Regions from separate parts of the Streptomyces sp. NPDC090106 genome, predicted to be linked through region 2. Evidence: riboswitches for the same ligand, from Rfam matches in the RefSeq annotation. Region 2 holds a riboswitch; each other region holds the start of a gene.

Region 1 (7,312 bases), on a different contig from region 2:
CCTGGGCGAAGCCGCGGCGGAAGGAGAGCGTGACGTAGGTCTGGCCGACCGCGAAGGCTACGGCGCCGAGGCCGATGACGACGACCGACGGGATCAGGACACCGAGGACCACACCGACGAAGCCGGCGAAGGCGAGCAGCCTCCAGCGCAGGCGCGCCTTGTACTGCAGCAGCACCTCACCGAGCAACCACAGCGCGACGATGCCGAACGCGATGTAGAGGACCGTCCAGCCCATGTACGCCCCTCTCCCAGTGACCGCTACGCAGTGTGTCGTACATCCGTGCGGCCGGTCTAGGTCTGCGGTGGGTGGTGCAGACCCAGGTTCTCGTAGATTTCCAGTGTCGCCGTCGAGTTGTTGAGCGTGATGAAGTGCAAGCCGGGCACTCCCTCGGCCAGCAGGCGCGCGCAGAACTCCGTGGCGAACTCGATGCCCATGGAGCGTACAGCGGCCGGATCGTCTTTCGCTGTGAGGATCCGCTCTTTCAGGGCGTCCGGGAAGGCGGCGTTGGTGAGGGACGGGATGCGTTCCAGCGTCCTCACGCTGCCGATCGGCATGATCTCCGGGATGATCGGCGTCGCGCACCCGGCGGCGGCGACCTTGTCGCGAAGCCGCAGGTAGTCCTCGGGTTGGAAGAACATCTGGGTGATCGCGTAGTCGGCGCCGGCCCGGCACTTGTCGACGAAGTGGCGTACGTCGGCGTCCCACGCGGCGCTGCGCGGATGCATCGCGGGGAAGGCCGCGACGCCGACGCAGAAGTCCCCGGAATTCTTGATGAGTTCAACCAGCTCGGCGGCGTACGTCAGCCCCTGGGGGTGCGGCACCCAGTCGCCCATCGGGTCGCCGGGCGGGTCGCCGCGCAGCGCGAGCATGTTGCGGATCCCGGCGTCGGCGTACTGGCCGATGATGTTGCGCAGGTCGGCCACCGAGTGGTCGACGGCGGTGAGGTGCGCGATGGGCGTGAGCGTGGTGTCGGAGGCGATCGCCTCGGTCGCCTTGACCGTGCCCGCGCGGGTGGAGCCGCCGGCGCCGTAGGTGACGGAGACGAAGTCGGGGGCGACGGCCTCGACCCGGCGCAGCGCGTTCCACAGGTTCCGTTCGCCCTTGGGGGTTTTCGGGGCGTAGAACTCGAACGAATACGTCGTCTTGCCGGTCGCGAGCATGTCGCGCACGGTGCGGGCGTGATCCGACCTGGTGGATGCGGTGCCGAGGGCCATACCGGCAGGTTAGCCAGGGGGCGTCGGTCCCCCAACCGGATCACTGAAATTTGCCCGTTTTGTCGACTTGTTGTCCACCCCTCGGACACCCGGACGGACCAATGGAGACCGCGCGGAGGCGGCACGGAGGCGGCGCGGAGGCCGCAGGGAGCCGGCCCGCCCGGTCCTGGGCGGTTCACGCGCGGGTCACATGCCCCGCACCCGCTTCGCGAACTCCGCCGCCGCCGCGCCCGGGTCGGCCGCCTCCGTGATGGCCCGGACGACGACGACCCGGCGGGCGCCCGCGTCGAGGACCTCGTCGAGGTTGCCGAGGTCGATGCCGCCGATGGCGAACCAGGGGCGGTCGGTGCCGAGGGCGGCGGTGTACCGGACCAGACCGAGGCCGGGGGCGTGGCGGCCGGGCTTGGTGGGGGTGGGCCAGCAGGGGCCGGTACAGAAGTAGTCGACGCCGTCCTGGACGGCCGCCGCCGCGGCTTCCGTCTCCGCGTGCGTGGAGCGGCCCACGAGGACGCCGTCGCCGAGGATCGCCCGCGCGGCGGGGACGGGCAGGTCGCCCTGGCCGAGGTGGAGCACGGCGGCCCCGGCGGCGTGGGCGACGTCCGCGCGGTCGTTGACGGCGAGGAGCTTGCCGTGCCGGGCGCAGGCGTCGGCGAACACCGCGAGGTGCTCCAGCTCCTCGGCCGCCTCCATGCCCTTGTCGCGCAGCTGCACGATGTCGACCCCGCCCGCCAGGACGGCGTCCAGGAACTCGGGGAGGTCGCCCTGACGCCGGCGGGCGTCCGTGCAGAGGTAGACGCGGGCGTCGGCGAGGCGGGCGCGGGCGCTGTCGGTCATGAGATCCCCCGGGGTCGGTGGCGTACGAGCCAGCCCACCCTACGACCCGCGGTGCGGGCAGCCGCGGCCGTGTTCCGCACGGCCGCGGGTCACTGCCGCGGGGCCGCCCGTCGCTCCTGACGCGCGGGCGGTCGTGCGTGTCGGCTCGGCCGGGTCAGACGGCGAGCGCCTGGGCGCGGCGCTTCACCTCCGTGCCGCGGTTCTCGCTCAGGGCCTGGGCGGGCGTGCCCGGCAGGCTGTCGTCGGGAGTGAAGAGCCACTCCAGCATCTCTTCGTCCGTGAAGCCGTCGTCCCGCAGGAGCGTCAGGGTCCCGACGAGGCCCTTGACGACCTTCTGCTCGACCCCGTCGATGAAGGCGGCGGGGACGTGCAGCGCGCGGTTCTCACCCCGGCGCACGGCGATGAGCTGGCCGTCCTTGACCAGCTGGCGCACGCGCGTCACCTCGACGTCGAAGATCTCGGCGATGTCGGGGAGGGTGAGCCAGGCGGGGACGAGAGCATCGGTCTTTGCGTCAATCTCGGTCACGGCATCAAGCGTGCCATCTAGGACTGACAGCCGGAAGCCGGACCCCCTCCACCTGCGGTTTCCCGTTAGGCCACGGCGGTCTTCAGGGGCTTGGCCGGGTCCGTGAGGAGTTCCGCGTCCAGGGACGTGCCCGCCTCGATCAGGCGCCGTCCCTGGGCCAGGTCGCGGGGCCGGCCGACCGCGAGGAGGGCGACGAGCCGTCCCTCGCGCAGCCAGCAGACGGTCCAGGCGGGGCCGGAGGGGTCGCCGCGCCACAGGACCGTGTCGCCGGGGGTGTGGTGGCCGGCGTACTGGACGAAGCGGCCGAACTGCTCGGACCAGAAGTACGGGACCGGGTCGTAGACCTGGGGCGTCTCGCCGACGATGTTGGCGGCGACCGTGCGCGGGCCCTGGAGCGCGTTGTCCCAGTGGTGGACCAGGAGCCGCTCGCCGTACCGGCCCGAGGGGAAGGAGGCGCAGTCGCCGACGGCGTAGACGTCGGGGACCGAGGTGCGCAGGCCGTCGTCGGCGACGACCTCGCCGTGGGCGCCGAGCGCGATGCCCGAGCCGGTCAGCCACGCGGTCGCGGGGCGGGCCCCGATGCCGACGACGACGGCGCCGGCCGGCAGCCGGGTGCCGTCGGCGAGGAGGACCTCGCCGGGCACGACGCGCTCCACGCGCGCGTGGGTGCGCAGGGTGGCGCCCGCGTCGGCGTACCAGGACGTCATCGGCGCGGCGACCTCGGCGGGCAGGGCCCCGGCGAGCGGCCGGTCGGCGGCCTCCACGACGGTGACCGCGCAGCCCGCCTCGCGCGCGGCGGTGGCGAACTCGGCGCCGATCCAGCCCGCGCCGACGACCACGATGTCGTGCTGCCGGGCGAGCACGGGGCGCAGCCGTTCGGCGTCGTCCAGGGTGCGCAGCAGGTGGACGCCGGGCACGCCCTCCGTGCCGGGCAGCCGGACCGGTTCGGCACCGGTGGCGAGGACCAGCACGTCGTACGGGAACACCCCCTCGGAGGTGTCCAGTTCGCGGGCGTCCGGGCGGACGCCGAGCACCTCGACGCCGAGCCGGAGTCCGATGCCGAGCGCCTCGAAGTCGATGTCGAAGGCGGACCCCTCGGCCTTGCCGAGGAGGACGGCCTTGGACAGGGGCGGCCGGTCGTAGGGCTGATGGGGTTCCGCGCCGATCAGGGTGATCGTGCCGGTGAACCCCTGTTCGCGCAGGGCCACGGCGGTCTGGACGCCGGCCATGCCCGCGCCGACCACCACCACGTGCCGCTGCGACCTCGTCGTCTGCTCGCTCACCGGATCACCATAGACACCTGACAATTTGTCAGTCAGCGGCCGTGCACCGTGACCTGCTCCACAACGCTGGTCCCGCTGCCCCGCTGCGACTCCCACTCCCAGCTCTCCTCCAGCCGCAGCCTGCCGTCGGCGAGCTCCACCACGAGGGACACGCAGTGGCCGGAGGAGGTCGTCCCGTCGGTCTTGAGCTGCACGTACCGGAAGTCGAGCCGGTCGCCCTGACGGGTGCCGACCAGATGCCCGCGCACCACGTCGCCGCCCTCGTACTCGGCCCAGATCTCGCCGTCCTTCTCGTGGTACGTGAACCGGGTGCGGGTCCCCACCTGACCTGGGGCCTGGTCGGCGACGGGGGCGAGGACGAGGCCGTCCAGCGAGCGGGGCATGACGGAGGGCTCCTTACGAAGGCGCGAAACCACGGGCTAGGGTGGCCAACGTAGAGCACTCGCGGGAGCCCGGACGCACCGGGCTGAGAGGGAGGCTGGCGGCCTCCGACCGTACGAACCTGATCCGGGTCATGCCGGCGAAGGGAGGGGCTGGACGCCCATGTCCTCACGTACGTCAGACGTCCTCGTCGTCGGGGGCGGGATCATCGGGCTCGTGACGGCCTGGCGGGCCGCGCAGCGCGGTCTCGCCACGGCCGTCGTGGACCCCGAGCCGGGCGGCGGGGCCGCCCGGGTGGCCGCCGGGATGCTGGCCGCCGTCACCGAACTGCACTACGGCGAGCAGACCCTGCTCGGCCTGAACCTGGCCTCGGCGCGCCGCTACCCGCGGTTCGCGGCCGAGCTGACCGACCTGACCGGGCACGACCTGGGCTACCGGCGGTGCGGCACGCTCGCGGTCGCCCTGGACGCGGACGACCGCGCCCATCTGCGGGAGCTGCACGCCCTGCAACGGGACTCGGGGCTCGACTCCGAGTGGCTGTCGGGGCGCGAGTGCCGGCGCCTGGAGCCGATGCTCGCGCCCGGGGTGCGCGGCGGGCTGCGGGTGGACGGCGACCACCAGATCGACCCGCGGCGGCTCACGGCGGCGCTGCTGGCCGCGTGCGAGCACGCGCGCGTGGTCTTCCACCGCACCTGGGCCGAGCGGCTGGACGTCGTCCGGGACCGGGCCGCCGGGGTCACCACCGCGGACGGCACGCGGCTGGCCGCGCACCAGGTCGTGCTGGCCGGGGGCAGCCTCAGCGGGCGGCTGGCCGGCGTCCCCGGTGCCGTCGTGCCGCCCGTGCGCCCCGTGAAGGGCCAGGTGCTGCGGCTGACGGTGCCCGCGCGGTACGCGCCGTTCCTGAGCCGCACCGTGCGGGCCGTGGTGCGCGGCGGCCAGGTCTATCTGGTGCCCCGCGAGAACGGCGAGCTGGTCGTCGGCGCGACCAGCGAGGAGCTCGGCTGGGACACGACGGTGACCGCGGGCGGCGTCTACGAGCTGCTGCGCGACGCGCACGAACTGGTCCCGGGGATCACGGAGCTGCCGCTGACCGAGACCCGCGCGGGGCTGCGACCGGGCTCCCCCGACAACGCTCCCCTGCTCGGCCCGACCGAGCTGCCGGGACTGCTCCTGGCCACCGGCCACCACCGCAACGGCGTGCTGCTCGCGCCCGTCACCGGCGACACGCTGGCGCACGCCCTGGTCACCGGTGAACTGACCGACGAGGCGCGCCCGTTCACCCCGCGGCGGTTCTCGGCGAGCCTCACGGAGGCGCCCGCGTGAACATCTCCGTCAACGGACGCCCGCGCGACGTCGCGCCCGGCACGGCCCTGGACAGCGTCGTGCGCTCCCTCGCCCCGGCGCCCTCCGGGGTGGCCGCCGCCCTCAACGAGACCGTCGTCCCGCGCGCCCAGTGGCCCTCGACCCCGCTGTCCGACGGCGACCGCGTCGAGATCCTCACCGCAGTCCAAGGAGGCTGACCCATGGCCGACGATCCCTTCGTCCTCGGCGGTACGGCGTTCTCGTCCCGGCTGATCATGGGCACCGGCGGCGCGCCCAGCCTGGACGTGCTGGAGCGGGCCCTGATCGCCTCGGGCACGGAGCTGACGACGGTCGCGATGCGCCGCGTCGACCCGTCCGTGCACGGCTCGGTGCTCTCGGTGCTGACCCGGCTCGGCATCCGGGTGCTGCCCAACACCGCGGGCTGCTTCACCGCCGGTGAGGCCGTGCTGACCGCCCGTCTCGCGCGGGAGGCGCTCGGCACGGACGTGGTGAAGCTGGAGGTCATCGCCGACGAGCGGACCCTGCTGCCCGACCCGATCGAGCTGCTGGACGCCGCCGAGACCCTGGTCGACGACGGCTTCACGGTGCTGCCGTACACCAACGACGACCCGGTGCTGGCCCGGAAGCTGGAGGACGTGGGCTGTGCGGCGATCATGCCGCTGGGCTCCCCCATCGGCTCCGGGCTGGGCATCCGCAACCCGCACAACTTCGAGCTGATCGTCGGGCACGCGCGCGTGCCGGTGATCCTGGACGCGGGCGCGGGGACCGCCTCGGACGCGGCGCTGGCGATGGAGCTGGGCTGCGCCGGGGTGATGCTCGCCTCGGCGGTGACCCGGGCGCAGGAGCCGGAGCTGATGGCGCACGCGATGCGGCACGCGGTGGAGGCGGGCCGGCTGGCACACCGGGCGGGGCGCATCCCGCGGCGGCACTTCGCGCGGGCGTCCTCGCCGCACGAGGGGCGGGCCCGGCTGGATCCGCACGACGAGCGGGCCCGGCCGGATCCGGAACGCCCGGCTTTCTGAACGTATGTTCGACCGATGTCCGCGACTTTGCGACGTCCGTCACAGGTCGGCTGCAACTGAGCCCTTATCTCGGCCGAACCGGATGGGCTGTCAGTGTCGGCTCGTACACTCACCTGCGTGGATACGACCCTTCAGGACCCATTGGTCGGGCAGGTGCTCGACGGCCGCTATCGCGTGGAGGCGCGGATCGCGGTCGGCGGGATGGCCACGGTCTACCGGGCCGTGGACACCCGCCTCGACCGCGTGCTCGCGCTGAAGGTGATGCACCCGGGCCTCGCGGCCGACGCCTCGTTCGTGGACCGGTTCATCCGCGAGGCCAAGTCCGTCGCCCGGCTCGCCCACCCCAACGTGGTGCAGGTCTTCGACCAGGGCACGGACGGGTCGTACGTCTATCTGGCGATGGAGTACGTCGCCGGCTGCACCCTGCGGGACGTGCTGCGGGACCGCGGCGCGCTCCAGCCGCGGGCCGCGCTCGACATCCTGGAACCGGTGCTGGCCGCGCTCGGCGCCGCGCACCGGGCCGGGTTCGTGCACCGCGACATGAAGCCGGAGAACGTGCTGATAGGGGACGACGGCCGGGTCAAGGTCGCCGACTTCGGCCTGGTCCGCTCGGTCGACACGGTGACGAGCACCACCGGCGCCGTCCTCGGCACGGTCGCCTACCTCGCCCCCGAGCAGATCGAGAACGGCACCACCGACACCCGCGTCGACGTGTACGCGTGCGGTGT
Region 2 (7,312 bases):
CGGCTGGGCCGGGCCCGGCGGATGGAGCCGCTCTTCGAGCAACAGGAGTACGCCCTCGGCACGGTGTGCGCGGCGATCCCCATCACGGTGGGTCCCACCGCCGCGACGATGGCCATTTCTCTCCCCTTCCATCAGGCCGACCGTCTGGTGGAGGCCACGCGCCGTCTGCAGGACGAGGTGGGGCGGCTGCTGGGGTCGTTGGCGATCTCTATCAGTATCTGAAAACTCACTCCTTGTGATCTACCGTGTACGTTCAGCAAGATTCGTGCAGTGTCAAAGGGTTCATTCCCGGCCAGTCGACGGCAGATGACGGGGTAGGCGATGCGCGAGTCCGTACAGGCAGAGGTCATGATGAGCTTCCTCGTCTCCGAGGAGCTCTCCTTCCGCATTCCGGTGGAACTGCGGTACGAGACCTGTGATCCCTATGCCGTGCGGCTGACGTTCCATCTGCCCGGAGACGCGCCCGTGACCTGGGCGTTCGGGCGGGAACTGCTGATCGACGGAGTGGGGCGGCCGTGCGGCGAGGGGGATGTGCGGATCTCCCCGGCCGAGGCGGACACGCTCGGTGAGGTGCTGATCCGGCTTCAGGTCGGCGGCGACCAGGCGCTGTTCCGTTCCTCGGCGGCGCCGCTCATCGCGTTCCTCGACCGCACCGACAAGCTGGTGCCGCTGGGCCAGGAGGGTGCGCTCGCCGACTTCGACGACCGCCTGGAGGAGGCGCTGGACCGGATCCTGGCGGAGGAACAGAGCGCGGGCTGAACCGAGAGGCCTTGGCGAGGGGGGAAGGCTTCACAGCGGCGCGTGGGGCGTCGCAGGAACGCTTCTCCTCGGAGCGGCAGAGGCGGCAGCAGCGGCAGAGACGGCATGAGCGGCGGAGGAGGCAGGGGCGCAACGGCCCCCGCCACCCACCGCTCCCGTGCCTACTCGGGCCACCGCTCCTGTGCCGGCTCGGTCCGGGGTTCCGGCGCCGCCTCCGGCCGCTGATCCGGTCGCCGCTCCGGTGGCTCACGAGGTCGCTTCGCGGCACCGCCCGCGGTCACCGCTCCGTGGTACGGCCCCCTGTCACCGCTTCCGGCGTCGTCCCCTGCCTCCGCGTGCCGGTGTCGACGGGGCGCCCGCCAGGGCCGGTTCGCCGCCGCCCGGTACGGGGGCCGGGCCCGGGCGGTCGGCGGCGACCACCAGGGCGGCCAGCGCCGTGGTGACCGGCACCGAGGCGACCAGGCCGATCGAGCCCACCAGCGTGCGCACGATCTCCTCGGCGACCAGCTCGCTGTTGGCGACCGTCCCGACGCTGCTCTGCGCGATCGAGAAGAGCAGCAGCAGCGGCAGGGCGGCGCCCGCGTAGGCGAGGACGAGGGTGTTGACCACGGACGCGATGTGGTCGCGGCCGATACGGATGCCCGCGCGGTACAGATCGCGCCAGCCCATCGAGGGGTTCGCCTCGTGCAGCTCCCAGACCGCCGAGGTCTGGGTGACGGTCACGTCGTCGAGGACACCGAGCGAGCCGATGATGACGCCGGCGAGCAGCAGACCGCTCATGTCGATCGACGGGTACAGGCCGTGGATCAGACCGGTGTTGTCGTCGGTGTTGCCGGTGAGGGCCGCCCAGCCGATGAACAGCGAGCCGAGGACACCGATCAGCAGCAGCGAGATCAGGGTGCCGAGGACCGCCACCGAGGTCCGTGCGGACAGGCCGTGGCACAGATACAGCGCGATCAGCATGATCGCGCTGGACCCGATGACCGCCACGACCAGCGGGTTCGAGCCCTGGAGGATCGCGGGGAGGATGAAGAAGTTCAGGATCATGAAGCTGATCGCGAGCGCGATCAGCGCCATCACGCCTCGCAGTCGCCCGACGACCACGACGGCGAGCGCGAAGATGCCGGCCAGCAGCGCCATGGGGAAGCGCCGGTTGACGTCGGTGACGGAGTACTGGAGATCCTTCGGGGCCGAGGGCTCGTAGGCGACCACGACCTTCTCGCCCTCGTGCAACTGCCGGGTCTGGTCCGGCTGCACGATCTCGGTGAACGTACGGCCCTTGTCGTGGCCGGTGTCGACGCGGATCGTGGCCTTCTTGCAGTCGCCGTCGGCCTCCTGCTGGGCGGAGGAGCCCTCCGCGGTGGACGTGTCGCCGGTCGGGGTCCCGCCCGAGGCGTTCACGGACTTGCAGCTCACCGAGACGACCTTGGTGACCGTCGCCTGCTGTGTCTGCCGGTCGAAGCCGACGCCGGTGCGCTCGTGCGCCGGGGCGCCCCCGGGCCACAGGACGACGAGCCCGGCCACCACGGCGACGCCGAACGGGATCAGGATCGCGGCGATGACCTTGCGCAGATGCTTGGAGACGGGCGCCGCGGGGCCATGGCTGTGCCTGTGCCCGTGCCCGTGACCGCCGCCACCGCCTGTTCCTCCGCCCCCGCCTCCGCCCCCGCCACCGTTCCCGCCGGAGCCTCCGGGCCCATGCCCGGGCCCGTGCCCAGACGCCTGCCCGTGCCCATGCCCCTGCCCATGTCCGTGCCCGTGGTCCTGTCCGCCGCCGTTGGGGTGGCCGTGCGAGGGCCCATGGGGCGGCTCATGAGGTGGGTACGGAGGCTGCGGTGTCGTGGTCACCGCCCGATCATCGCAAGAACGCCAGGGGCCCCCTGTTCACCGCGCCCGAATTGACGCTAGCGTGGGGCCACCTTTGTACACGCGGGAGCTCGGAGCACCGGGCTGAGAGGGCGCTGACCTCCGTCCCAGCGATGTTTCACGTGGAACGTCGTCACCTGTGAGTGACGTTCCCCACGAAACGTCGGCGGACGGAAAACGCTGCGTCGACCGCCGAACCTGTTACCGGGTAATGCCGGCGTAGGGAGTAGGTCTCATGACCATCAAGGACGCACGCACGCCTGCCTCCAGCCAGGACGAACAGCCCGTCGAGGGCCAGAACGCCACGGAGGCCGGGAAGTCCATCGGCTGGCACAAGGCGTACGTCGAGGGCTCGCGCCCCGACCTTCGGGTGCCGGTCCGTCAGGTGCATCTCACCAACGGGCAGTCGGTCACCCTGTACGACACATCGGGCCCGTACACCGATCCGCTCGCGGAGACGGACGTCCGCCGGGGGCTGGCGCCGCTGCGGGAAAACTGGATCATCGCCCGCGGTGACACCGAGGAGTACGCGGGCCGTCCCGTCCGCCCCGAGGACGACGGCATCAAGCACACCTCGCCGCGCGGCGGGAATCTGCGCAACCTGGACGCGGTCTTTCCGGGCCGGCCACGGGTGCCGCGCCGTAGCCGTGACGGCGGTGCGGTCACGCAGCTCGCGTACGCGCGCCGGGGCGAGATCACGCCGGAGATGGAGTACGTGGCCGTCCGGGAGAACGTGGCCCCCGAAGTGGTCCGCGAGGAGATCGCGGCGGGCCGCGCGGTGCTGCCGGCGAACGTCAACCACCCGGAGATCGAGCCGATGATCATCGGCAAGCGGTTCCTGGTGAAGGTCAACGCCAACATCGGCAACTCCGCGGTCACCTCGTCCATCGAGGAGGAGGTGGAGAAGATGACCTGGGCCACCCGCTGGGGCGCCGACACGGTCATGGACCTCTCCACCGGTCGCAACATCCACACCACCCGTGAGTGGGTGCTGCGCAACTCCCCCGTCCCCATCGGCACGGTGCCGCTCTATCAGGCGCTGGAGAAGGTCGACGGCCGTGCCGAGGAGCTGACCTGGGAGATCTACAAGGACACGGTCATCGAGCAGGCCGAGCAGGGCGTGGACTACATGACCGTCCACGCGGGCGTGCGGCTGCCGTACGTCCCGCTGACCGCCAACCGCAAGACGGGCATCGTCTCGCGCGGCGGCTCGATCATGGCCGCGTGGTGTCTGGCGCACCACAAGGAGAGCTTCCTCTACGAGAACTTCGAGGAACTGTGCGAGATCCTCGCCGCGTACGACGTGACCTACTCGCTCGGTGACGGCCTGCGGCCCGGGTCCATCGCGGACGCCAACGACGAGGCGCAGTTCGCCGAGTTGAGGACGCTCGGGGAGCTGAACACGATCGCCAAGAGCTTCCACGTACAGACCATGATCGAGGGCCCCGGGCATGTCCCGATGCACAAGATCAAGGAGAATATCGACCTTCAGCAGGAGATCTGCGAGGAGGCCCCCTTCTACACGCTCGGCCCGCTCACCACGGACATCGCGCCCGCCTACGACCACATCACCTCGGGTATCGGCGCCGCGATGATCGCCTGGTGGGGGACGGCGATGCTCTGCTACGTCACGCCCAAGGAGCACCTGGGCCTGCCCAACCGTGACGACGTGAAGACCGGCGTCATCACCTACAAGATCGCGGCTCACGCGGCGGACCTCGCCAAGGGCCACCCCGGCGCCCAGGAGTGGGACGACGCACTGTCGGACGCCCGCTTCGAGTTCCGCTGGGAGGACCAGTTCAACCTGGCCCTCGACCCGGACACGGCACGCGAGTTCCACGACGAGACCCTCCCGGCGGAACCGGCCAAGACAGCGCACTTCTGCTCCATGTGCGGACCGAAGTTCTGCTCGATGAAGATCTCCCAGGACATCCGCCGCCGCCATGGCGGAAGTCAGGCGGAGGTCGAGGAGGGCATGGCGCAGAAGTCGAAGGAGTTCGCGGCGGCGGGGAACCGGGTGTATCTCCCGATCGCGGACTGAGCCGCCCGTACGGCCACCGCTCCCTGGATCCCGACGCCGGGGAGCGGCGCCGGTGCGGTCGCTGTTCTGGTGGGGCGCTCCTCGCCGGACGGCCCGCCCCGGACGTGCCGGGGCGCGACGGTTCCCACGGCGTCGCGCTGGTCACGCGTGAGCCGACCGGCGTGCGCTCCCCCGGGCGGTTCGCCCCGCAGGGCTTCGTGGTGGGGAGCGCAGGCCGGGGTTATTCCGGCTGGTGCTCCGGGCCACCGAAGTCCGGGCTGGTGTAGTCCGGGCTGCTGAAACTCGGGCGGGGGCCCGCGGGACCGTCGTCGGGGCTGGTGAACCCCGGGCGGTCGTAGCCGAGATGGGGCATACGGCTGGGCGCGGGCGGTGCCGGGCGGTGCAGGGCCGCCGCCGTGCCCGGGTCGGCGAGCGCCTCCCGCAGGAACGGCAGGACGCCCCGGACGAGCAGGGCTTCCCGCCAGGCTTCCCTGGCCCGGGCGACCTCCCCGTTGAGCTCGGCGTTCACGCTCGTGTCGAGCGAGGGCCGGTTGCGCAGGGCCGTCAGCAGCAGCCCCACCGCGGCGACGAGGATCGCGACCGCGGCCATCGCTCCGAACACCCATCCCGTGGTCAGCATCGTCTTCGCGAACGTCTGTTCGGGGTCGAGCATTCTGAGGATGTATCCGACGAGCAGGAAGATCGCCGCGGCGGTTCCGGCGAGGACGGGAGCCAGCACCGCGACGACGGCCACGGCGCCCGCGCCGGCCGTCTCGGTGACCTCTCCCATGGTGGCCGCGAGCCCCACCGTGCTGGAGCCGGACTCCGTGGAGCCGGACTCCCGCACGGTCGTCGGGGTGGACGGCGCCGGATGGCGCAGTTCCTCGCGGACCTTCACGTAGTGCTGGTATTCCGTGGCGGCTGCCGCCGTGATCAGCGCGGTGGCGTTGAGCGCCATGGTGCGCAGCTGTTCCGGGTTGAGACGCTGGCCTATCGCGGCCAGTTCCGGGCGGTGTGGGGCGGAGCGCAGCGCCTCATCGAGGATCCGCTCGTACTCCTGGCGGTCCTCGCTCAGCAGGTGCTGCGGAACGCTGTTCATGTGCATCCCCCGATGCTCCGTAGGGCTTGGGGCTCGCATGGCGACGAGCCGTCGGGCAGAAACGGAGGGGAGCCTGCTACGGATAAGCCGATGGTAGAGCGGCGACGGCACGCGGTGACAGGGGGTTTCCAGAAATTGGGCCCTGGCCGGCGTCCTTCCCGCCGGGTCCGTTCCTGGGCCATGCCTGCCCTGGAGGCGTTCAGATATCCAGCGGAAGTTCCTGGACCAGCAGCTTTCCGGCCATGGTCACTCCGCCGTCCATCGCGATGGCCAGCCCTTCCGCGTACACGTGCGGTCCCTCGACCACGGGCGGGGAGTTGTCCTCGCCGTCCTCGGAGCCGACCTCGCCCAGCAGATAGGGAATCGGGCTGTGACCGTGAACGATCCGGGTGCCGCCGTACGTATCGAGCAGGGAGCGGACGGCGTCGGCGCCGCCCTCGTCGCGGAAGGAGAAGCGCTTGGTGAACTTCCGGAACAGATCCCACACCTCGTCCGCGTCATTGCGCGTGATCGTCTCGCGGACGGTGTCGTTGACCGCCTCGATCGAGTCGCCGTAGTCGAGGTAGGCGGTGGTGTCGGAGTGGACGAGGAGATGTCCGTCGACCGACTCCATGGCGTCCAGACGGGCCATCCACTGGAGGTGGTGGTCCTGAAGGCGGTCCATGTCGGTCTTCTGGCCGCCGTTGAGCAGCCAGGCCGCCTGGAAGGTGGCGGTGCCCGCGCCGGAGTTGACCGGGGTGTCGCCGAACCGCTTGGCGCCGATGAGCAGCAGCTCGTGGTTGCCCATGAGCGCCTTGCAGTAGCCGCCGGCCGCGGCGGCCTCGGCGGACAGCCGCATCACGAGGTCGATGACGCCGATGCCGTCCGGGCCGCGGTCGGTGAAGTCGCCGAGGAACCACAGCCGGGCGGTGCCCGCGCACCAGTTGCCCGCGGAGTCGATCAGCCCCTTCTCCCGCAGGGCCGCGACCAGTTCGTCGAGGTAGCCGTGGACGTCGCCGACGACGTACAGCGCGCCCGGTCCGTCCACGGGCTGCGGCTGCGCCACGACGGCCGGATCCACACTCACCTGGAGGGTGTCCCCGCGGTTGATGACCGGCAGATCGCGCTCGGTCGGCGTGTAGCCCTCGGGCACCTCATGAGCCGGTACGACGTCGCCGGGATGTGTGCTGTGGCCGTACGGGCCGGTCTCATGGACGTACGCCGGTACCCGGAAGTCGGGCAACGTCGCCGTCCGTTCCGTCTCGGGTCCCTGACCGGCCCCCTGAGTCATCAGACCCCTCCACCATCGCGCCGCATCTGCACCGCTTGGGACTGCCTGGTCGCAGCGGCCCGCGGTGTCGTGGGCCCATCATAGGAATGCGGATCGCGCCGTGTGATGACCCAGGGGTGGTGAATCGGCGCAAGAGACCGGTCCACCGCGGCTTTCGCCCCGATTGGGCAGGGGTTCGCCCCCCGGCTGACAGCCCCGCCTCACAGCTCCGCCTCAGCTGACGCCCCGCGTCACTCCTCTTCCCGGGACCGCGTCACTCCTCGTCCGGCGACCCGGGTCACTTCTCTTCGGGCGACCG
Region 3 (7,312 bases), on a different contig from region 2:
GGCAGCATCAGCAGCGCGTCGAAGCCCCGCACGAACCGTCCCGCGTCCCGCCGGGTCAGCGCGGCGGCGGCGAGCCCGCCGACGACGACCGCGATGACGGTGGCGACGACGGCGTACTCCAGCGAGTTGCCGATCGCCTCGATGGGCGGCACGAGGAAGACACCCCCGTCGGACTCGGTGAGCGCCCGGTAGTAGCCGAAGTCGGGCGTGTCCAGCGACCGTTGCACGAGCACGGCCAGGGGCAGCACCAGCAGCACGGCGATCGTGACGAGGACGCCGCCCAGCAGCGCCCACTGCCGGGCCCCGCGCGGGCGCCGCGATGTCACCTCGGGCGAGACGAGCCGCAGCGCGCTCTCCCGCCGCCGTACGGTCCAGGCGTGCAGGGCGAGGATCGCGCCGACGGCGGCGAACTGGACGATCGTGAGAACAGCGGCCGTGGCGAGGTCGAAGATCTCCGAGGTCTGCCGGTAGATCTCCACCTCCAGAGTGGAGAAGGCCGGTCCGCCGAGGATCTGCACGACACCGAAGGAGGTGAAGGTGAACAGGAAGACCATGAGGGCCGCGGCGGCCACGGCGGGCGCCAGCGCGGGCAGGGTGACCCGCCGCCAGGCCCGCCACGGCGAGGCGCCCAGCATCCGCGCGGCCTCCTCCTGCCGTGGGTCGAGCTGCGCCCAGAGTCCGCCGACGGTCCGGACGACGACGGCGTAGTTGAAGAAGACGTGCGCGAGCAGGATCGCCCACACGGTCGTGTCCAGCCGCAGCCCCCACAGTGCGTCGAGGAGCCCGCCCCGCCCGACCAGCGCCAGGAACGCCGTACCGACGACGACGGTCGGCAGCACGAAGGGGACGGTGACGATCGCCCGCAGGACCTGTTTGCCGGGGAATTCGTAGCGGGCGAACACATAGGCGCCCGGCAGGGCGACCGCGAGCGTGAGCGCGGTGGAGGCGAGCGCCTGCCAGGTGGTGAACCACAGCACGTGCCGGATGTCGGACTGCCCGAGGACCTCGGCGATCCGCCCGAACCGCCAGACCCCGTCGGCCTTCAGCCCGCGCGCGAGGATCGCGGCGACGGGATAGGCGAAGAAGACGCCGAAGAACGCGACGGGCAGGGCCATCAGCCCGAGCCGCGCCGCGTTCCCCTTCCACCGCGGGGTCGCGCGGGGCGCGCGGGGGGCTACTTCAGTACGAGCGACGTCCACGACTTGACCCAGTCGTCACGGTTGCCGGCGATCTTCGCCGGTTCCATGGTCTCGGGGTCCTCGGCCTGCGGACCGTACTGAGTGAACTCCTCGGGTACGGCCGCGCCCTGGACCACCGGGTAGACGAACATGTTGAGCGGCATGTCCTCCTGGAACGTCCTGCTCACCAGGAAGTCCAGCAGCGCCTTGCCGCCCGCGCTGTTCTCCGCGTTGCTCAGCAGGCCCGCGTACTCGACCTGGCGGAAGCAGGTGCCGGTCGCGACGCCGGTGGGGGCGGTGCTGGGCCGGGGGTCGGCGTAGATGACCTCGGCGGGCGGCGAGGAGGCGTAGGAGACGACGAGCGGCCGGTCGGCCTTGGCCTTCTTCCCGCCGGCCGACCCGGAGAACTCCTCGTTGTACGCCTGCTCCCAGCCGTCGACGACCTTCACGCCGTTGGCCTTGAGCTTCGTCCAGTACGCCTGCCAGCCGTCGTCTCCGTACTTCGCGGCGGTGCCGAGCAGGAACCCGAGCCCCGGGGAGGACGTGGAGGCGTTCTCCGTGACGAGGAGGTCCTTGTACGCGGGCTTGATCAGGTCGTCGAAGGACGTCGGAGGCGCCAGGTCGTGCTCGCTGAAGTACGCCTTGTCGTAGTTGACGCAGATGTCGCCGGCGTCGATGGGGGTGACGCGGTGCCGGTCGCCGTCGACGCGGTACTCCGCCTCGATGGTGTCGGCGCCCTTCACCTCGTACGACTGGAAGAGGCCGTTGTCGAGCGCCCGGGACAGCAGGGTGTTGTCGACGCCGAAGAAGACGTCGCCCTGCGGGTTGTCCTTGGTGAGGATCGCCTTGTTGACGGCCTGCCCGGCGTCGCCGTCCTCCAGGACCCTGACCTTGTAGCCGGACTTCTTCTCGAAGGCGGCGAGGACGTCCTTGGAGACGGCCCAGGAGTCATGGCTGACGAGGGTGACGGTCTTGGAGCCGGAGCCTGCGGAGTCCGACGCCCCGGACCCGCACGCGGACAGCGAGACGAGACCGAGGCCGACGAGGACAGCCCAATACTTCTTGGTGTTCACGGTGATGACCGAACTTCCTACCCAGAATGACCTGGGCGAGGTTCAGAGGGTCTGCGGCCTGGTGCCGCACTCTCAGCGCTGGAGCGCTCCCCTGTCGGATATGAAAATGTCGTACTACAACGGTGTGCGAGCCCAGGTTACCGCTCGGTGGCCGCGAGCTGACCGCAGGCCCCGTCGATCTCCTGCCCCCGGGTGTCCCGGACGGTCACCGGCACCCCGTGGGCCGCGATGGCCTCGACGAACGCCTTCTCGTCCTCGGGCCGCGAGGCGGTCCACTTGGAACCCGGGGTCGGGTTCAGCGGGATGAGGTTGACGTGCACGGGCTTGCCGCGCAGGAGCCGTCCGAGACGGTCGCCGCGCCAGGCCTGGTCGTTGATGTCCCGGATGAGCGCGTACTCGATGGACAGCCGCCGGCCGCTCTTCGCCACGTACTCGAAGCCCGCGTCGAGGACCTCGCGGACCTTCCAGCGCGTGTTGACGGGGACGAGGGTGTCGCGCAGCTCGTCGTCCGGCGCGTGCAGGGAGATCGCCAGGCGGCACTTGAAGCCCTCGTCGGCGAACCGGTGGATGGCGGGCACGAGCCCGACCGTCGACACGGTGATGCCGCGCTGCGAGAGCCCGAGGCCGTCGGGGTTGGGGTCGGTGAGCGCGCGGATCGACTGCGCGACCCGCTTGTAGTTGGCGAGGGGCTCGCCCATGCCCATGAAGACGATGTTCGACAGCCGGGCCGGCCCGCCCGGCACCTCGCCGTCGCGCAGCGCCCGCATCCCGTCGACGATCTGATGCACGATCTCGGCGGTGGACAGGTTCCGGTCCAGCCCGGCCTGCCCGGTCGCGCAGAACGGGCAGTTCATTCCGCAGCCGGCCTGCGAGCTGATGCACATGGTGACCCGGTCCGGGTACCGCATCAGCACCGACTCGACGAGCGTCCCGTCGAACAGCCGCCACAGCGTCTTGCGCGTGGTCCCCTGGTCCGTCGACAGATGCCGCACGACGGTCATCAGCTCCGGAAGCAGCGCCTCCTGGAGCCTGGGACGGGCCGCGGCGGGAATGTCCGTCCACTCCGCGGGGTCGTGCGCGTACCGCGCGAAGTAGTGCTGGGACAGCTGCTTCGCACGAAACGGCTTCTCCCCGATCTCCGCGACCGCCTCCTTGCGCTCGGCGGGCGTGAGATCGGCGAGATGCCGCGGCGGCTTCTTGGCTCCGCGCGGCGCTACGAAAGTAAGTTCTCCGGGCTTAGGCATGGCTGTACCAGTGTCGCAGATCGCCGGAGGTGCCCCGTTCGGCTCAGAACAGGCCGAGGATCACCACGACGGCGTTGCTGCCGTAGGACTTCGTCCGGTGCCAGAGACCGCAGTACCGGCGGGGCCTGCGGCGGCCGTCCTGGCTGAGGAGAGCGTCGCACCAGCCGCACGGCAGATCGCCGCTGTAGGTGCCGTCGTCCTCCAGACGCGCCCGCGCCATGTGCTCCCCCTACGGCTTCCGCCACTCCCACACGTGCACGACGACCGCGCTGTCGCCCGTCTCCTCCGTCGAGAAGGCCCCGTCGGGCAGGTCCGGCACCTCCACGTCGACCGTGTGCAGCCGGTAGTGGGAGGGCAGGCCCGGGTAGGACGGCGAGACCTCGTGCTTCTCCCGGGTCGAGACGCTCGCCGCGTCCACCGCGGTTGCCTCGCGTCCCAGCTCCTCGCGCACGCAGCGCGCGGCGGTCTCGGCCACCGTCTCGCCGGGTTTCCTCTTCTCGGAGGGCGGCGCGGCACGCGTCCGCTCGCTCCCGTCGCGCAGCACCTGCCGGACCTCGGTGAGCCACAGCCCGCCGCGCCGCACCCGCAGGGACACGACCTCGACCCGCCGCACCGGCCCGTCCAGCAGCGTCGACTCCCCCGCCCGGACCTCCGCCAGCAGATCCGACACGGACTTCACGCCCCGGGCGCCCCACCCGTCACACCCGACGCCCTGCCCCCGCAGCCACGCCGTCAGCCCCGCCTCGTCACCCCACACACGCCTCACCCCTCCCGCGCCGATCGTACGCACGGAAGGGGTGAGCCGGAGAGAACAGAAAACCAGGCCCTCAGCCACTGCCCACGAACAGCACCAGCAGCAACCACACCACCGGCGCCGTCGGGAGCAGGGAGTCCAGGCGGTCCATGCCGTATCCATGTGCCGCTAACGCGGCGCGGCGCCATGGCCCCCTGCCCCCACCCGACAAACGACTCACCCCTCCCGCGCCAGCACCGCGCACAGAAGGGGTGAACCGAGAAGAACAGAACCAGAACCAGAACCTCAGCCACTGCCCACGAACAGCACCAGCAGCAACCACACCACCGGCGCCGTCGGAAGCAGGGAGTCCAGGCGGTCCATGATGCCGCCGTGGCCCGGGAGCAGGGTGCCCATGTCCTTGATGCCGAGGTCACGCTTGATCATCGACTCGCCGAGATCGCCCAGCGTGGCGCTCGCGGCGACGGCGAGGCCGAGCAGGAGGCCCATCCACCAGGTGCCGTCGTCGATGAGGAACTGCATGCACAGGGCGCCCGCGACCATGGCGAAGGACACCGCGCCGAGCAGGCCCTCGCGGGTCTTGCCGGGGCTGATGCGCGGGGCGAGCTTGTGCTTGCCGAAGCGCCAGCCGACGGCGTACGCCCCGGTGTCGCTGACGACCGTGAGGAGCAGGAACGTGACGACGCGCTGCGGGCCGTCCTCGGCCGTCAGCATCATCGACACGAACGTGGCGAGGAACGGGACGTAGAACGCCGCGAAGACACCCGCCGTGACGTCCTTGAGGTACCCCTCGGGCGGTTCCGTCATCCGCCAGACGAGCACCGCCAGCGCGGTGAGCGCCATGGCGAGCCAGGCCCCCTCGGCGCCGCGGACGTAGCCGGCGACCACCATGGCGGCACCGCCGACCGCGAGCGGCACCAGCGGCGCCTTGATCCCCTTGCGTTCGGAGAGCCGGGACGTCAGCTCCCACAACCCGACGACGACCGCGACCGCGACCACACCGACGAAGACGGCCTTGACGACGAACAGCGACGCGATGATGACCGCACCGAGCCCGACGCCGACTCCTATGGCCGCACCCAGATCACGCCCCGCGCTCTTCTTCTGCGGCGCGGGAGCCGGCTGCGAGGGGTCGGGCATGGGCTCCGGATTCTGCTGCACCGTCCCTGAGGTCGGCGTCTGCGGGCTCTCGTCGCGGAACAAGGGGCCACTCAGCCGAGCGGCCCCCCGGTCGTCATCCTGGTCCCCGCCATACGCGGGTACGTCGGGCACGATGGGCATGGGGCGAGTCTGCTGCGCCTTGGGCGCATCGTACGCGGGACCCGCCGGGGCAGCCCCCTGGACAGGCCCCTGGTCGGTCGGCCCCCAGTACCCGGCGTGAGGCGACGCCCCCCAGGAAGAGTCGTTCATCAGACTTCGAGAAGCTCCGCTTCCTTGTGCTTCAGGAGCTCGTCCACCTGGGCGACGTACTTGTGCGTCGCGTCGTCGAGCTCCTTCTCCGCACGGCGGCCCTCGTCCTCGCCGACCTCGCCGTCCTTGACGAGCTTGTCGATCGCGTCCTTGGCCTTGCGGCGGACCGAGCGGATGGACACACGCGAGTCCTCCGCCTTGCCCTTGGCGACCTTGATGTAGTCGCGGCGGCGCTCCTCCGTCAGCTCGGGGAACACCACTCGGATGATGTTGCCGTCGTTGCTGGGGTTGACGCCCAGGTCGGAGTCTCGGATCGCCTGCTCGATGTTGCGCAGCGCGGTCTTGTCGAACGGGGTCACGACGGCCATGCGCGGCTCCGGCACGGAGAACGAGGCCAGCTGGTTGATCGGCGTCGGCGCACCGTAGTAGTCGGCGACGATCTTGTTGAACATCGCCGGGTGCGCACGGCCCGTGCGGATCGCGGCGAAGTCCTCCTTGGCGACCACGACGGCCTTCTCCATCTTCTCCTCGGCTTCGAGGAGGGTCTCTTCGATCACCACTTGCTCCTGCGTGTCTTGAGTAGGCCCGGCTGCGGTTCCTTGACGGTGGCGGCGGCCGGCTGCGTCGCGTCTTCTTCCTGCACGGTTCCCGACCGGCAGGACATTGTCCATCCCCCGGTCAGGGTCATCGGCACGAGCCGTTGTCCCGGTCCCGGCCGATGTCGTCAGCCCTGGCTGACTTGGTCACCCACAAGCGTGCCGATCTTCTCACCCTTGACGGCGCGCGCGATATTGCCCTCCGCCAGAAGCTCGAAGACGAGGATCGGGAGCTTGTTGTCGCGGCACAGGGTGATCGCGGTGGCGTCGGCGACCTTGAGGTCGCGGGTGATGACCTCGCCGTAGCCGAGCGAGTCGAACTTGACCGCGTCGGGGTTGCGCTTGGGGTCGGAGTCGTAGACCCCGTCCACGCCGTTCTTGCCCATCAGCAGCGCCTCGGCGTCGATCTCCAGGGCGCGCTGGGCGGCGGTGGTGTCGGTGGAGAAGTACGGCATGCCCATACCGGCGCCGAAGATGACCACGCGGCCCTTCTCCAGGTGGCGCACGGCACGCAGCGGGATGTACGGCTCGGCGACCTGGCCCATGGTGATGGCGGTCTGCACGCGGCTGTCGATGCCCTCCTTCTCCAGGAAGTCCTGGAGGGCGAGGCAGTTCATCACGGTGCCGAGCATGCCCATGTAGTCGGAGCGGGCGCGGTCCATGCCGCGCTGCTGGAGCTCCGCGCCGCGGAAGAAGTTGCCGCCGCCGATGACGACCGCGATCTCCGCGCCGTCACGGACCACGGCCGCGATCTCCCGGGCGATCTTGTGCACCACGTCCGGGTCCACACCCAGGCCCCCACCGCCGGAGAAGGCCTCTCCGGACAGCTTCAGCAGAAACCGGCCGCGTACTTTGCCGTCGTCGCTCTTGGTGGCCTTGGTGGTCATCGGATTCTCCTCATGGTGCACATGCAAGAAGGCCATTGCCGGTGGGAACTGGTTCGTGTCCCATGCGCGGCAATGGCCTCCTCGTCAGATCTGCTGTCGTCCGCCACGCGCGTGCGTGGCGGCGTACCGGACGACTGCGGTCGACCCTATCGGCCTCGCGCGTCGATCGC

Evidence for each region. A riboswitch is a leader RNA that binds a small molecule or an ion and turns the genes downstream of it on or off. The one in region 2 is predicted to bind thiamine pyrophosphate.
Region 1: another riboswitch for thiamine pyrophosphate. It lies ahead of thiO (glycine oxidase ThiO); the one in region 2 lies ahead of thiC (phosphomethylpyrimidine synthase ThiC).
Region 3: another riboswitch for thiamine pyrophosphate. It lies ahead of ACIPSE_RS09560 (thiamine ABC transporter substrate binding subunit); the one in region 2 lies ahead of thiC (phosphomethylpyrimidine synthase ThiC).

The regions. Positions count from the first base shown of each region.
Region 1 covers NZ_JBIVDS010000005.1:279,141-286,452, reverse strand. The annotation lists gene ACIPSE_RS18340 (hypothetical protein) at 1-235, opposite strand, end outside; gene metF (methylenetetrahydrofolate reductase [NAD(P)H]) at 292-1,215, opposite strand; gene thiE (thiamine phosphate synthase) at 1,402-2,049, opposite strand; gene ACIPSE_RS18325 (Rv2175c family DNA-binding protein) at 2,204-2,575, opposite strand; gene ACIPSE_RS18320 (NAD(P)/FAD-dependent oxidoreductase) at 2,641-3,858, opposite strand; gene ACIPSE_RS18315 (hypothetical protein) at 3,891-4,241, opposite strand; TPP riboswitch at 4,293-4,404, shown strand; gene thiO (glycine oxidase ThiO) at 4,402-5,562, shown strand; gene thiS (sulfur carrier protein ThiS) at 5,559-5,759, shown strand; gene ACIPSE_RS18300 (thiazole synthase) at 5,763-6,584, shown strand; gene pknB (Stk1 family PASTA domain-containing Ser/Thr kinase) at 6,702-7,312, shown strand, end outside.
Region 2 covers NZ_JBIVDS010000004.1:534,107-541,418, forward strand. The annotation lists gene ACIPSE_RS16200 (IclR family transcriptional regulator) at 1-222, shown strand, start outside; gene ACIPSE_RS16205 (SsgA family sporulation/cell division regulator) at 322-759, shown strand; gene ACIPSE_RS16210 (YibE/F family protein) at 1,063-2,607, opposite strand; TPP riboswitch at 2,679-2,868, shown strand; gene thiC (phosphomethylpyrimidine synthase ThiC) at 2,861-4,666, shown strand; gene ACIPSE_RS16220 (hypothetical protein) at 4,887-5,750, opposite strand; gene ACIPSE_RS16225 (metallophosphoesterase) at 5,944-7,014, opposite strand; gene ACIPSE_RS16230 (LacI family DNA-binding transcriptional regulator) at 7,292-7,312, opposite strand, start outside.
Region 3 covers NZ_JBIVDS010000002.1:877,539-884,850, reverse strand. The annotation lists gene ACIPSE_RS09565 (ABC transporter permease) at 1-1,115, opposite strand, end outside; gene ACIPSE_RS09560 (thiamine ABC transporter substrate binding subunit) at 1,175-2,251, opposite strand; TPP riboswitch at 2,248-2,354, opposite strand; gene rlmN (23S rRNA (adenine(2503)-C(2))-methyltransferase RlmN) at 2,389-3,495, opposite strand; gene ACIPSE_RS09550 (hypothetical protein) at 3,539-3,715, opposite strand; gene ACIPSE_RS09545 (NUDIX domain-containing protein) at 3,725-4,174, opposite strand; gene ACIPSE_RS09540 (phosphatidate cytidylyltransferase) at 4,535-5,530, opposite strand; gene frr (ribosome recycling factor) at 5,659-6,216, opposite strand; gene pyrH (UMP kinase) at 6,384-7,142, opposite strand.